4 regions of the Ancylobacter terrae genome follow, and region 2 is predicted to be linked to each of the others. Evidence: riboswitches for the same ligand, from Rfam matches in the RefSeq annotation. Region 2 holds a riboswitch; each other region holds the start of a gene.

Region 1 (3,634 bases), 370 kb from region 2:
TGAGGCTCGTCGAGCAGCCGCTGCCGGCGGCGGACGACGGCGCGCTCGCCCATATCGTGCGCCCGGTGCCGGTCTGCGCCGACGAGAGCGCCCATGACCGCGCCGGCCTACCCGCCCTCGTCGACCGCTACGACGCCATCAACGTCAAGCTCGACAAGACCGGCGGGCTCACCGAGGCGCTGGCGCTGGTCGCCGCCGCACGCGAGGCCGGGCTCGACGTCATGGTCGGCTGCATGGTCGCGACCTCGCTGTCGATGGCGCCGGCGCTGCTGCTGGCGCCGCAGGCGCGCTGGGTCGATCTCGACGGGCCGCTGCTGCTCGCCCGCGACCGCGATCCCGGCCTCGCCTATCAGGGCTCGACCGTGCTGCCGGGCGGGCCGGAGCTGTGGGGCTGAGCAGCCCCTCGAAAGTGCGCATCGAAAACAATGCTCCCGTCATCCTGAGGAGCCATTCCGTTCAGGAATGGCGTCTCGAAGGATGGTCCAGGAGGATCGGGAGCCCTCTGGAGCCTCCTTCGAGACGCGCCTGCGGCGCTCCTCAGGATGACGGACCGAGTTTCCAAGCAGTCTCTCGGAGCGTAATCCGGTCGGCATTCCGTGCTAGCTGATCAGCGCGCGCTCTGGCAGAAACGCGGTTCGGCGCTCCACAGCGCGTGGAAATGGTGCACCGGCCCGTGGCCGCGCCCGATGGTCAGCTGGTCCGAGGCACCGATGGCGCGGGTGAGATAGTCCTTCGCCGCCGCCACCGCCGCGCGCAGGGCCATGCCGCGCGCCAGCCCCGCGGCGATGGCGGAGGAGAGCGTGCAGCCGGTGCCGTGCGTGTTCCGCGTGGCGATGCGCGGCGCCGTGAGTTCGACGACCCCCTCGGCGTCGACCAGCACGTCGACACTGTCCGGCCCCTCGCCATGGCCGCCCTTGACCAGCACCGCGCGCGGGCCGAAGCCCATCAGCCGCTCGGCCTGCGCCCGCGCCTCGGCCGGCGTCTGCGCCACCGGTTCGTCGAGCAGCGCCGCCGCCTCCGGCAGGTTCGGCGTGATGAGCAGCGCGCGCGGCAGCAACGCCTCGCGCAGCGTCGCGATCGCCTCCGGCACCAGCAGCCGGTCGCCCGAGGCGGCGACCATCACCGGGTCGAGCACAATGGTCGACAGGCCGTGGCGGACAAGCCCGGCCGCGACCGTCTCGATCGCCTGTGGGCGCGAGAGCATGCCGATCTTCACCGCGCCGACGGCGAGATCGGAGAATACCGCGTCCATCTGCGCGGCGATGAAGTCCGCCGGCACGTCGTGGATGCCGCTGACGCCGAGCGTGTTCTGCGCGGTCAGCGCGGTGATGACGCTGGCGCCATAGACGCCGAGCGCCGAGAAGGTCTTGAGGTCGGCCTGTATGCCCGCCCCGCCGCCGGAATCGGACCCCGCGATGGTGACGGCAATCGGCGTCGGCGCGGCATTCGGCGTCGTCATCGGCTTCTCCCTCGCCGACGGACGGGCCGCGCCGTGCGGCCGGGGGCTGTCCCCGCATCGGCCGCCGCACGATTCGTTCCCTCCGCCGGCATGATCCGGATCAGGTTCGATGGGTTGGCCCGGCCCTCACGGACACGCCGCCTCTCAGCCCCTTTACGGGGCACCCCAACGTTTCGTCGCGCTCGCTGATAGGGGAAGGGGAAGGCGCTGACAAGCCGCGGGTTATCGCGTGAAAGCCCTACTTCGACAGAGCTTGCAGCACAGTTACGAAAAACGACGCCAAATCGACGCCATGCTCAATCAACCAAGCTTTGAGGCCGCTAGCTTCCGCCGCCTTATCAAGATGAGTTGGGTTAACATCCGCTTGAGATTTCGCTCTTTGCTGCTCGACTGATCTAAAGAACGCCTGCAAGAGATCCGGTGGAACATTGGAATGATCGGATGACTGAATGTGAACGAACTTACCTATTCTCTCAAAAACACTGTTGTCTATCCGGACATCTATTGGTGCCGCCGACTTGATGACAGTACCAACGTCTTTGAACGAACTACCCGTTATCTCGATTTTCGGCGGCATGCCACTCGTCTCCGGCGTGATGGAGGTAAAATATAACTTTAAATTGCAATTCGTCAATCACACACCTTCTATCCTCGCGCTGGATCCCGCCGCCTTGCGTAGTCACCCTCATTCTGGTCCTGTTGCGCTGTCAGCCAGCCTTGAAAGTCGCGCAATGGTTCCCTTCTTCGTCCAGATCAAATGCGAACTCGGCCGCTCCTACGAGGTCGCCAACGCCATCGCCGATGCCGAGATCGCCTCGGAAATCTACTCCACCGCCGGGGAATTCGACCTGCTGATCAAGTTCTACGTGCCCGAAGGCACCGATATCGGCCATTTCGTGAACCAGCAGGTGCAGATCGTGCCCGGCATCAAGGACACCCAGACGCTGATCACCTTCAAGGCGTTCTGAACGCTCACGCCACCGGCGGCGGGCCCGACGCTTCGGCTTCGCGGCGACGCTGCTCGTCCTCGTGGCGCTCGTGCCAGATCATGTAGAGGCCGGCGCCGATGACGATGGCCGCGCCGACCAGCACGATGAGCGAGGGCACCTCCGAGAACAGCGCGAAGCCCAGCACCAGCGACCAAAGCATCGCCGAATAGGTGAAGGGCGCGATCACCGAGGCGGGCGCGTAACGGTAGCTCTCCGTGAGCAGGATCTGGCCGACGCCGCCGAGAAAGCCGATGGTGAGCAGCAGCGCCGAGGCGCCCGGCCCCGGCACCACCCAGCCCCAGGCCGCCGTGCCCAGCGCCGCCACCGAGGCCAGCGCCTGGAAATAGAACACGATCGCCGCCGTGGTCTCGGTCGCGGTCAGATGGCGCACCTGCACGATGGCGCCCGCCGTGCAGATCGCCGCGCACAGGCCGTAGATCGCGCCCCAGGTCGAGGCGACATCCGCGCCGAAGCCGAGCGCCAGATGCGGCCACAGCATGATGACGACGCCGGCGAGGCCGAGCATCACCGCGATCCACCGATAGGGCCGCACCACCTCGCGCAGCAGCAGCGCCGCCATCACCACGGTGATCAGCGGCGTGGTGAAGCTGATCGCGGTGGCGTCGACCAAGGGGATGCGGGCGAGCGCGACGAAGTTGCAGGCCATGCCGATGACGCCGACCAGCCCGCGGATGATGTGGCCGACCGGATTGGCCGTGCGCACCGCCGCGCTGATCTCGCCGCGGAAGGCCAGCAGCGCGATCAGCGGGAACAGCGCGAAGAAGGAGCGCGCGAACATCACCTGCCCGGTCGGGACATCGACCGAGACGACCCGGACCAGGGCGGCCATGATGGTGAACAGGAACGTCGCGCACAGCTGCAGCGCGATCCCCTTGAGCGCGTTCATGGCGCGGCAAGGAGCATGATTGCACCCCCGCCCGCAAGGGCGATCAGCACCCCGTCAGGGAAACGGATCGCCGCCCGCCAGCGCGATACCGCCGAACACCACCCCGGCGGCGACGGCGAGGCAGGCCAGCGCCAGCAGGACCGGGCCGGGCCGTGCGGCGCCATGGTCGACATAGCCCCCGCCGCGCTTGCGGCCCGACAGCATGGCGAGGATGAGATTGTCCTTGCCGAATGCGGAATAGGCGAGATTGGCCGCCACATGCACCGCGATCAGCGCGAG
Region 2 (3,634 bases):
GTGGTCGTCAACGCATCCATCTCAGCCTCCCTTGTTCCGAGCGCCGGTTCGCCGACATGGTCGCGAACGGCGGACGCCGGCTGCGTCCTTCGAGGCCCGGACGCTGTCCGGGCACCTCAGGATGACGCGGTTTGAGCTCTGCAAATTCGTCGTCATGCACCGTCCTCGTCATGCTGAGGTGCCGGCCATGGGCCGGCCTCGAAGCACGCATGGCCGCGCCGCATCGCCCGAGCGGCATCCTCCGGCGCGACGCGGCGTTCGCCACCCATCTCACCCGCCCTGCATCGGCGCGAGGATCTCGATGCGATCCCCCTCGCCGATCGGCGTCTGCGCCCGGCGCGGGGCGCGGACCATGGTTCCGTTCAATGCGGTAGCCACCACCGCGCCCTCGAAGCCGAGCTCGGCGAGGAGGTCGGCGAGAGTGGGCGCCCGCGTCTGCGCGTCCTCACCATTCACGACGATCTTCATCCATCACCTCCGGGAAATGCGCCCCGTCGAACGCCACGGCCGCCGCGCGGCGGGCGAGCGCCGGCGCCGCGAGGAAGCCGTGGCGGTAGAGCCCGTTCACATGGATGGTCCGGCCGCGCCGGCGGATGCGCGGCAGGTTGTCCGGGAAGGCCGGGCGCACATCGGCGCCGATCTCCACCACCTCCGCCTCGCCGAAGGCCGGGTGCAGCGCATAGGTCGCCGACAGGAGCTCCATCAGCGAGCGCCCGGTGACCCGGCCGCGCTCGTCATTCTCGATCGAGGTCGCCCCGATCATGAAATGCCCGTCGCCGCGCGGCACGATGTAGACCGGGATGCGCGGGTGCAGCATGCGCACCGGGCGGGAGAGCCGGATGTCGCGCGAATAGAGCACGAGCATCTCGCCCTTCACCCCGCGCAGGTCGGCCAGCGTGTCGCGCGCGGCGAGGCCGCGGCAGTCGACGATGACGTCGGCGTCATCGTCGTTCGCATCGGTCTGACCGCACTGATCGTCCACCTCACTGCACTGACCATCCACCGCCTCGGTGAGGTAGCGCAGGTCGACGCGATACTCGGAAACGAGCTTCTCGGTGAGCGCCGCCAGCGCCTTGCGGGGCTCGAGATGCGCCTCGGTGGGGAAGAACAACCCCTGCTCGAACCGCCCCTCGAGGTCCGGCTCCAGCGCCGCGAGGCGCGCGCCGTCGATCGCCTCGAAATGCGAGGTGCGGCGGGAAAAGCGTTTGAGATCAGGTAGATCGCGGGCCGGCGCCAGCACCAGGCTGCCATTCGTCGGCACATCCGGCACGCTGTCCCGCCAGTAGTCGAGCGATTCGAGACCCAGCTCGACGATGAGCGGCTCGGCGCTCTCGCGCTCGCACCAGGGCGCCAGCATGCCCCCGGCATACCAGGAGCAGCCCCGGCCGGAGCCGGAATTGCGTTCGATTACGGTGACGTGCGCCCCGCGGCGGGCAAAGGCGTGGGCGCAGGTGAGACCGGCGACGCCGGCGCCGATGATGCGCACGCGCATCGCGTTCGGCGTTGCGCCGGTTCGGTCAAGCTGTTGATCTGACATGCATTCCTCCCTCCGCCAGTCCGAGCTGGATCAGGTTCGAAGGGTCGCCATGCCGCGATCGCGTCGCGCCGATGGCCTCTCAGCCTCCTGTCGAGGCTCCCCCGGATGCCGTTGATATAGTGGCTCCCGGGCCCGCTGTCACCGCCGTGTCGACAACATATCGTCCGTGGTTCTGCTTATCCGCTCCCCAGCCGCGGCGGCAGGTTGACCACATTGGTCGCCCCGCGCCGGCGACGCTGGCACGCCGTCCTCACCGCCCGCTCCAAAGCGTCGCGGCCAAAGGGTTTTCCGAGCCGCATGAGATCGGGATCCGCCCCCTCCGGCAGTTCCGCATAGCCGGTCCCGAGCACCACGGCGAGATGCGGCCATCGCTGCCGGATCGCCGCGACGAGTTGCACCCCGGTCATCCCCGGCATCGCCTGGTCGGTCAGCACGACGTCGAAATCGCGTTTCGTTTCAAGCATATCGAGCGCCTGGCGGCCGGAGGACGCTTCGCTCACCGCGAAACCGATATCCTCCAGCATGGCAGCGGTGGCGCCGAGAACGAGCGGATCGTCGTCGACCACCAGCACCCCCAGCCGCCCCGGCTCGCCGACCTGAGACGCCATTTCCGGCTCGGTCGAGACCGCCGCGGCGGGCGGTGCGGCGGCGATCGGAAGCCAGATGTCGGCGGTGGTCCCCTCGCCGCGGCGACTGGCCAGCACCAGCCGCCCGCCGGACTGCGCGGCGAGGCCGTGCACCATGGCGAGGCCGAGCCCGGTCCCCTTTCCCACCCCCTTGGTGGTGAAGAACGGCTCCGTCGCCCGCGCCAGCGTCTCCTCGTCCATGCCGCTGCCGGTATCGCGCACACGCAGGCAGAAATAGTCGCCCGGCGGCAGGTCGCTGCCATCCTGCGGCACCGCGCCGGCCGGAACGACCTGCTCCTCGCGGGCCTCGATGATGATCGTGCCCCCCTCCGGCATGGCGTCGCGCGCGTTCACCGCGAGGTTGAGCAGGGCGAGTTCGAGCTGGTTCGCGTCGACATTCGCGCGGGGCAGGCCGAGCGGGAAGCGCGTCTCGATCCGAACCGTCGGACCGATCGATCGCCTCAGCAGATCGGCCATGCCGAGCACGAGATCCGGCACGTTGACCGGTTCGGGCTTCAGGTCCTGGCGGCGCGCGAAGGCCAGCATGCGCTGCGTCAGGGCAACGCCGCGCTGCGCCGCCTGGATGGTGTTGTCGAGCATGCGGAGCAGGCGCGAATCCTCGTTCGCCCGTTTGCGCGCGAGTTCCAGGTTACCCAGGATGACGGCCAGCAGATTGTTGAAATCATGGGCTATACCGCCCGTGAGCTGGCCCACGGCCTCGAGCTTCTGGCCCTGCCGCAGCGCCTCCTCGGCCCGCCGCCGGGCGGTGACGTCGATCAGGCCGCAATGCGACTTCACGACCCGGCCCGCCGCGTCCCGCTCCACCGTGGCGGACAGCATGCAGTCCAGCACCGCCCCCTCGCGGGTCACGAGGCGATATTCCGCATCGGTGAGTTCGCCGGTCTCCATCAGGGTCGGCCAATGGACCTCGTCCCGCATGCGCGCCGACTCGCGCGTCATGAAATCCGTCAGCGGGCGCCCGACCACCTCGTCCCGCCCATAGCCGAGCAGCGCAAGCCAGCTGTCGCTCACCTGTTCGATCCGGCCGCCCGCATCCAGAGAGTGCAGGGGAAGCGGCGTGCGCCGATAAAGATTGCGATAGCGCTCCTCGCTCGCGCGCAGGGCCGAGGCCTCGCGGGCGGCCAGCACCGCAAAGCGCCGGTCATACATGACCGCGACCGTCGCCACGAACAGGATGATGAACGTCATCGCGGCGACCGCGATCGCCAGTTCGGTCCGGTCGAACCGGGCGACCGGCTCGCTCAGTACCTCATGAGCGCCGGGCGCCGCCGTCAGCGTCAGCGCCGCCATGGCGGCGTAATGCGTGCCGGCAACCCCCAGCCCCAGCACGCCGCCCGCGAGTGCGCGGCGGTAACGCAGCCCCTCGCGGTTCACCAGCCACATCGCCGCCATGCCGGCCAGAACGGCAAGCATGACGGAGAACACCACGCCGCCCGGGTGATAGGACGTG
Region 3 (3,634 bases), 2.2 Mb from region 2:
GGACAGGCGCAGATATAGTCAGCCCGGCGCGGCCGCGCCAGCCGCGCTATGTCGCGCCGGCGCGTCGCGACCCCGCCACGTCCGGCGGGGCGGGATGATCGGCATGGCCCGGAGCGGCGAAGACCTGACACGGAGAACACCACACGCGGAGACGACGGCCCCGCGCGGGGCGGAGCCCGCCTCCGCGTCGCAGCACCCGGCCGCCGGGGCCGGGAGCGGGTCAGTGCGCCATCAACAGCGGCACCGGCATGCGCTCCAGCATGTCGCGGGTCACGCCGCCGAGCACGAATTCGCGCAGCCGCGAATGGCCGTAGCCGCCCATCACCATGAGGTCGATGTTGCGCGCGGCGATCTCCTTGACGAACACGTCGACGATGCCTTCGTCGCCGCCCGGCACCAGCCGGCGCAGTTCCACCTGCTTGCCGTGGCGGGCGAGATGGCGGGCGAGGTCGGCCCCGGGCACCTCGTCGCTCTTCACCTTGCCGGCCTCGACCACCGCCGCCTCGACCAGGCTGGCATGTTCCAGCAGCGGGCAGGCCTCGGCCACCGCGCGGGCGGCGGCGCGCCCGCCGTCCCAGGCGATCAGGATACGCTCGGCGGAGAAGGGCTTGGCCTGCTTCAGCGGCACCAGCAGCACCGGCCGGCCGGAATCGAACAGCACCGCCTCGGCGACCACCTCCTCCGAGCCCATCCGCTCGGGGTCCGGCTGGCCGACCACGATGAGGTCGTAGAGCCGCGCCATCAGCCCGATCTGCTCGGCGGCACCGCCCAGCGTGCCGTCGATGGTGCGCACCTCGCCGGAGATGCCGACCGCGCGCAGCGATTCCTCGAAGCGCGCCACCGACTGGGCGGCGAGGCGCCGGCTCTCGGCGCGCTGGGTCTCGATGAAGTCGGTCGAGAACGCCTCGGTATAGACATGGGGGATGTCGATCTCGTAGCTGACCGCCACGCCGGTCAGATGCGCCCCGAGCCGCGAGGCCACCGAGACGGCGTAATCGGCGGCCACATCCGGGCCGTCACCCACTTTGAGATGTACGAGAATGTCCTTGATCATCGCGTTTCCTCCGCATGGCTCCCTTGGGGAACCTTTTATAAGCCGAACGTGACCGCCGCCTTGACCGGGGTCAAGCTTGCCGTCCGTCGATATATATTGTCCACCAGAGAGGTGCCGTCGATCCGGACGGCTTCGGATGCGCGATGATTTCCTTCGGCCGTTCGCTGCTGCTCGCCCTGCTGCCGCTGGCCGCGTGGGAACTCGCCGTGCGCGCCCTCGCCGTGCCCGCCTATATCCTGCCGGGACCGGTCCGGATCGCCGGCGCGCTCATCGCCAACAGGCAGGTGCTGGCGCAGAACGCGCTGATCACGCTGGGCGAGATGCTGGCGGGCCTCGCCTGCGGCGTCGTGCTGGGGGTCGCCTGCGCCCTCGCCATGGCCTATTCGCCCGCCGCGCGGCGGATGCTGCGGCCGACGCTGCTGGTGGCGCAGGCGCTGCCCGTCTTCGCGGTGGCGCCGCTGCTGGTGATCTGGTTCGGCTTCGGCCTCGCCTCCAAGGTGGTGATGGCGAGCCTGATCATCTTCTTCCCCGTCGCCTCGGCCTTCCATGACGGGCTCGCCCGGGCCGACCAGGGGCTCGTCGACCTCGCCCGGCTCTACGGCGCCAGCGAAAGCGGGCTGTTGCGCTTCATCCGCATTCCCGCCGCCCTGCCCGGCCTTGCGACCGGGCTGCGCGTCGCCGCCGCGGTGGCGCCGATCGGGGCGATCGTCGGGGAATGGGTCGGCTCGGCGGGCGGGCTCGGCTTCCTCATGCTGCAGGCCAACGCCCGGATGCAGACCGACATGGTGTTCGCCGCGCTCACCATCCTCGTCGCCGTGGCGCTGATCCTCTACGCGCTGGTCGACCGGCTGATGGCGCGCCTGGTGCCGTGGGCGCCGGAGACGGTCGGGCGGTAGGCCCGCGCCGGTTGCCGTGGCATGCCAGCGGTGCTAGCCTCCCCGATGTCCGAGGGGTGTCCCGCGAACCGTTCAGGGTTCAAGGGGCTGAGATGGCAGCCGCCAGACCCTTTGAACCTGATCCGGGTCATGCCGGCGAAGGGACGGAGCGAAGGCGGGGCCGATGGATCGAGGTATCCGGGCCGCCGCCGGATGATCCCCCAGAAGCTCATGCGCCGGATCTCCACAGTGTCGGGAGATCCATGATGACGAACACCCTGCTGAAGACCCTCGCCGGTGCCGGCCTCGCGCTGGCGCTGGCCCTCACGCCGGCCGCCGCTGCCGACAAGCTCACCGTGCTGCTCGACTGGTACGTGAACCCCGACCATGCGCCGCTGATCGTGGCCAAGGAGAAGGGCTTCTTCGACGCCGTCGGCCTCGACGTAACGCTGGTGCCGCCCTCCGATCCCGCCGCGCCGCCGCGCCTCGTCGCCGCCGGGCAGGCGGAGGTGGCGGTGAGCTACCAGCCGAGCCTCTATCTCAGCGTCAAGGAGGGCCTGCCGCTGGTGCGCTTCGGCACGCTGGTCTCGACGCCGCTCACCGCGCTGGTGGCGCTGAAGGACGGGCCGGTGAAGACGCTCACGGACCTGAAGGGCAAGACGATCGGCTTCTCGGTGGCCGGCTTCGAGGACGCGCTGCTCGGCACCATGCTGAAGAGCGCCGGGCTGACGCCGTCCGACGTCACCCTGGTCAACGTCAATTTCGCCCTCACCCCGGCGCTCGCCGCCGGCAAGGTCGATGCGGTCATCGGCGCCTATCGCAATTTCGAACTCACCCAGCTCAAGCTCGAGGGCAAGGAGGGCACCGCCTTCTTCCCCGAGGAGCACGGCGTGCCAGCCTTCGACGAGCTGATCTACATCACCCGCAAGGACCTCGTGGCCGATCCGCGGCTGCCGCGCTTCCTCGCGGCGGTCGAGAGCGCGACGCTCTACGTGCTCAACCACCCGCAGGAGGCGTGGGGCGTGTTCGTGAAGGCCAATCCCTCGCTCGACGACGAGCTGAACCGCACCGCCTGGACCGACACGCTGCGCCGCTTCGCCCACGCCCCGGCGGCGCTCGACGCCGGCCGCTACGAGCGCTTCGGCGCATTCATGAAGGAGCACGGGCTGATCGAGACGACCCTGCCGGTCTCGGCCTACGCGCCGGTGCTGCCCGCCGCCGTGCCGCAGCCCTGAGACAGGCCGGGACCGGCCGGGATGACGGGGCGAGCGGTCCCGGATCGAGGCCGGCGGCCTCGTCCGGGATGACGGACGCCTGAAGGTCCCCCAACGTCATCGCGGGCGGCGGAAACCTCCCTCCCCGTCGTCCCGCCGGCAGCCGCCACACCGCCGTCATCCGCCGCAGCGCAGCAATCACGACTTCCGGGCCCGGCGCCGCGATGCTACCCAAGCGGCGGGGGACGCTTGGGGAGGGACGCATGGGGAACGGGGTCTATCACGCCGCCGCGGTGGTGCTCGGCGCGCTGGTCGGGCTCGCCGGCGTCGCCTTCCATCTCGGCGTGGTCTGGCTGAGCGGGTTCTGGCCGGCGCAGCTCACCGGCCCGCTCGGCCTGACCGGAATGCCCCTCTACGCGGCTTCCGCGCTGATCGGGGCGAGCATGGCCGTCGCCTCGCTCTGGCTGGTGCGCCGCTTCGCGCCGGAGGCG
Region 4 (3,634 bases), on a different contig from region 2:
GGTGATCGGCTCGCTGATCATCTCGCTGTTCGGCAGCGGCGGGCTGGATCTCATCTCGGCGCTGTCGGTCATCAATGTCCTGCTCATCAGCGTCGGCCTGCTCGTCGCGCTGCGTCTGGGAGTGCGCCTGCATGCATGAGCTCACCGTCGAGGCCATCGCCAAGGCGATCGGCGGCGTCGAGATCCTCAAGGGCGTGTCGCTGGCGCTCAAGGCCGGCGAGGTGGTGGCGCTGCTCGGCCAGTCCGGCAGCGGCAAGACCACCATACTGCGCTCGGTCGCGGGACTGGAGACGCCGGATTCGGGCCGTATCCTGCTCGGCGACACGGTCGTGTTCGACGGCGCCCGGCAGATCGCCCTGCCGCCGGAGAAGCGCGGCCTCGGCCTCGTGTTCCAGTCCTACGCGCTGTGGCCGAACAAGACCGTCGACGCGAATGTCGGCTACGGCCTGAAGCTGCGCAAGGCGGGCGAGGCGGAGACCAGGGCCAAGGTCGGCGAGGTGCTGGAACGGCTCGGCCTCTCCGCGCTCGGCGCGCGCTACCCGCACCAGCTCTCCGGCGGCCAGCAGCAGCGCGTCGCGCTCGCCCGCGCGCTGGTCTACCGCCCCTCGGTGCTGCTGCTCGACGAGCCGCTTTCCAACCTCGACGCCAAGCTGCGCGAGGAGGCCCGCGCCTGGATCCGCGAGCTGATCCTGCAGACCCGCATCAGCGCGCTCTACGTCACCCACGACCAGGTCGAGGCGATGGCGGTGGCCGACCGCATCATGCTGCTGCGCGGCGGCGAGGTGGAGCAGGAGGGCCGCCCGCAGGATGTCTACGAGCAGCCCAATTCGGCGCTGGTGGCCGATTTCATGGGCAGCAACAACCACCTCGCCGGCCGCCTCGTCGCGCGCGAGGCCGACACCGGCGTCATCGAGGTCGCCGGCCAGCGGCTGGAGGGCCGGGTGATGGCGGACCGCCGTCCCGGCGAGGCGGTGAAGGCCGTCATACGCATCGAGCGTGTCGCGCTCGGCACCGAGCCGGCGGCGAACACCCTGCCGCTCACCGTCGAGACGGCGCTCTATCTCGGCGAGCGCTGGGAATATGTGCTGGCCGGCGAGGGGGTCCGCGTCCGGGCCTGGGCCGCCGCCACACCCGCGCAGGAGCGCTATTGGGTGGGTTTCCCGAAAGACCGGCTCTGGCTGTTCTGAGCCGCCGCGGCCGAGGCGCGCCCCTCTCCGCTCCCACCTGCCCGCTCGCTCTCCCCTCGCCGGCGCCGGGGGCGGCGCGCCCGATTGACAGGCCGGCGGCACGGCGGCACCCTCGCCGCATTCACCAGGGGGGTCCCGGCAAGGGGCTGAGATACTGCTGGGTGCGGCCTTCGGGCCGTTGCGGCGCAGTGACCCGTTGAACCTGATCCAGTTCATACTGGCGTAGGGACGGTGCGGGTGCGTCGCGCGAGCGCGGCCGGATTCCCCATGGCGCGGGGAATCCTCCCAACATCTTCCTGTCAGAGCTGGGTCTCCATGCGTTTCGCGAGGAGCCTCGACCCATGACGACCGATACCTCCACCCCTGCCGTGAGCACCGGCCCGCTGCCGGCCTCGACCAAGGTGTTCCGACCCGGCAAGCTCTACCCCGACATCCGCGTGCCGATGCGCGAGATCGCCGTGCATCCGAGCGCCGGCGAGCCGCCGGTGACCGTCTACGATGCCTCAGGCCCCTACACGGATCCGGCCGCCCGCATCGCCATCGACGCGGGCCTGCCCCGCCTGCGCGCCGCATGGATCGCGGCGCGAGGCGACGTCGCGGCCGGGCCGGGGCGCGCGGTGAAGCCGGAGGATAACGGCTTCGTCTCGGCCGAACGGGCGACCCCGCCCTTCCCGATACGCCACCGGCCGCTTCGGGCGACCGGCGGACGGGCGGTGACGCAGCTCGCCTATGCCCGCGCCGGCATCATCACGCCGGAGATGGAATTCGTCGCCATCCGCGAAAATCTCGGCCGCGAGACGCGGCGCGCCGGCGCCGGCCGCGACGGCGAGGACTTCGGCGCGGCGATACCCGATATCGTCACGCCGGACTTCGTGCGCGAGGAGGTGGCGCGCGGGCGGGCGATCATTCCCGCCAACATCAACCACCCGGAAGCCGAGCCGATGGCGATCGGGCGCAACTTTCTCGTCAAGATCAACGCCAATATCGGCAATTCCGCCGTCACCTCCTCCATGGCCGAGGAGGTGGAGAAGATGGTGTGGGCGATCCGCTGGGGCGCCGACACGGTGATGGACCTCTCGACCGGGCGCAACATCCACACCATCCGCGACTGGATCCTGCGCAATGCGCCGGTGCCGATCGGCACCGTGCCGCTCTATCAGGCGCTGGAGAAGGTGGGCGGCATCGCCGAGGAGCTCAGCTGGGAGGTGTTCCGCGACACGCTGGTCGAGCAGGCCGAGCAGGGCGTCGACTATTTCACCATCCATGCCGGCGTGCGGCTCGCCCATATCCCGCTCACCGTCGAGCGGGTGACCGGCATCGTCTCGCGCGGCGGCTCGATCATGGCGAAGTGGTGCCTCGCCCATCACCGCGAAAGCTTCCTCTACACGCATTTCGAGGAGATCTGCGACATTTGCCGCGCCTATGACGTCTCGTTCTCGCTGGGCGACGGGCTGCGGCCCGGCTCGATCGCCGATGCCAATGACGCCGCCCAGTTCGCCGAGCTGGAGACATTGGGCGAACTGACGAAGATCGCCTGGGCGAAAGACTGCCAGGTGATGATCGAAGGGCCCGGCCATGTGCCGATGCACAAGATCAAGGCCAATATGGACAAGCAGCTGGCCGTCTGCGGCGAGGCGCCGTTCTACACGCTGGGTCCGCTCACCACCGACATCGCGCCGGGCTACGACCACATCACCTCCGGCATCGGCGCGGCGATGATCGGCTGGTTCGGCACGGCGATGCTCTGCTACGTCACCCCGAAGGAGCATCTCGGCCTGCCCGACCGCGACGACGTCAAGACCGGCGTGATCACCTACCGGATCGCCGCCCACGCCGCCGATCTCGCCAAGGGCCACCCCGCCGCCCGGATCCGCGACGACGCGCTCTCGCGCGCGCGGTTCGAATTCCGCTGGGAGGACCAGTTCAACCTGTCGCTCGACCCGGAAACCGCGCGCGCCTTCCACGACGAGACGCTGCCGAAGGAGGCGCACAAGGTCGCGCATTTCTGCTCGATGTGCGGGCCGAAATTCTGCTCGATGCGCATCTCGCACGACATCCGCGCCGAGGCGCAGAAGGAGGGGATGGCGGCGATGGCGGCCAAGTTCCGCGAGCACAGCCAGCTCTATCTGACGCCGGCGCCCGGGCCGGACGCCTGACGGCCGATCGTTTCGGGGCATCCCGGAACGGCGCGACGGGGTCGCGGGCCGGCACATGGCCCGCGGCCCCATCCCGGCGCTCAGCCGTCCTCGTCGCCCTCGTCGAGCCCGTCGCGATCGGCCTCGTCATCCCCCTCTCCGACCGGGAGCCCCGGCGGGATATCGCCCGCCAGCAGCCGGTCCGTGCCGAGCAGGCCGGCATCCTCCAGCGCCTCGAGGTCCGGCAGGTCGCGCAGCGTGTCGAGCCCGTAATGGGTGAGGAACGCCTTCGTCGTCACATAGGTGTGCGGG

Evidence for each region. Region 2 has a riboswitch for thiamine pyrophosphate ahead of thiO (glycine oxidase ThiO). Riboswitches for the same ligand answer to the same signal wherever they lie in the genome.
Region 1: linked by a shared signal. The riboswitch ahead of thiD (bifunctional hydroxymethylpyrimidine kinase/phosphomethylpyrimidine kinase) and the one ahead of thiO (glycine oxidase ThiO) in region 2 are both predicted to bind thiamine pyrophosphate.
Region 3: linked by a shared signal. The riboswitch ahead of ACEUEL_RS13585 (ABC transporter substrate-binding protein) and the one ahead of thiO (glycine oxidase ThiO) in region 2 are both predicted to bind thiamine pyrophosphate.
Region 4: linked by a shared signal. The riboswitch ahead of thiC (phosphomethylpyrimidine synthase ThiC) and the one ahead of thiO (glycine oxidase ThiO) in region 2 are both predicted to bind thiamine pyrophosphate.

Annotation. Positions count from the first base shown of each region.
Region 1 covers NZ_JBJGXH010000001.1:1,009,835-1,013,468, reverse strand. The annotation lists gene dgcA (N-acetyl-D-Glu racemase DgcA) at 1-395, shown strand, start outside; gene thiD (bifunctional hydroxymethylpyrimidine kinase/phosphomethylpyrimidine kinase) at 608-1,459, opposite strand; TPP riboswitch at 1,520-1,637, opposite strand; gene ACEUEL_RS04860 (hypothetical protein) at 1,698-2,036, opposite strand; gene ACEUEL_RS04855 (Lrp/AsnC ligand binding domain-containing protein) at 2,191-2,427, shown strand; gene ACEUEL_RS04850 (DMT family transporter) at 2,432-3,355, opposite strand; gene ACEUEL_RS04845 (cytochrome b/b6 domain-containing protein) at 3,410-3,634, opposite strand, start outside.
Region 2 covers NZ_JBJGXH010000001.1:638,484-642,117, reverse strand. The annotation lists gene ACEUEL_RS03005 (thiazole synthase) at 1-20, opposite strand, end outside; gene thiS (sulfur carrier protein ThiS) at 271-468, opposite strand; gene thiO (glycine oxidase ThiO) at 446-1,492, opposite strand; TPP riboswitch at 1,527-1,650, opposite strand; gene ACEUEL_RS02990 (MHYT domain-containing protein) at 1,714-3,634, opposite strand, start outside.
Region 3 covers NZ_JBJGXH010000001.1:2,825,112-2,828,745, forward strand. The annotation lists gene ACEUEL_RS13575 (universal stress protein) at 221-1,054, opposite strand; gene ACEUEL_RS13580 (ABC transporter permease) at 1,198-1,950, shown strand; TPP riboswitch at 1,993-2,111, shown strand; gene ACEUEL_RS13585 (ABC transporter substrate-binding protein) at 2,196-3,164, shown strand; gene clcA (H(+)/Cl(-) exchange transporter ClcA) at 3,407-3,634, shown strand, end outside.
Region 4 covers NZ_JBJGXH010000006.1:15,607-19,240, reverse strand. The annotation lists gene ACEUEL_RS21805 (ABC transporter permease) at 1-139, shown strand, start outside; gene ACEUEL_RS21800 (ABC transporter ATP-binding protein) at 132-1,187, shown strand; TPP riboswitch at 1,304-1,434, shown strand; gene thiC (phosphomethylpyrimidine synthase ThiC) at 1,529-3,343, shown strand; gene scpB (SMC-Scp complex subunit ScpB) at 3,424-3,634, opposite strand, start outside.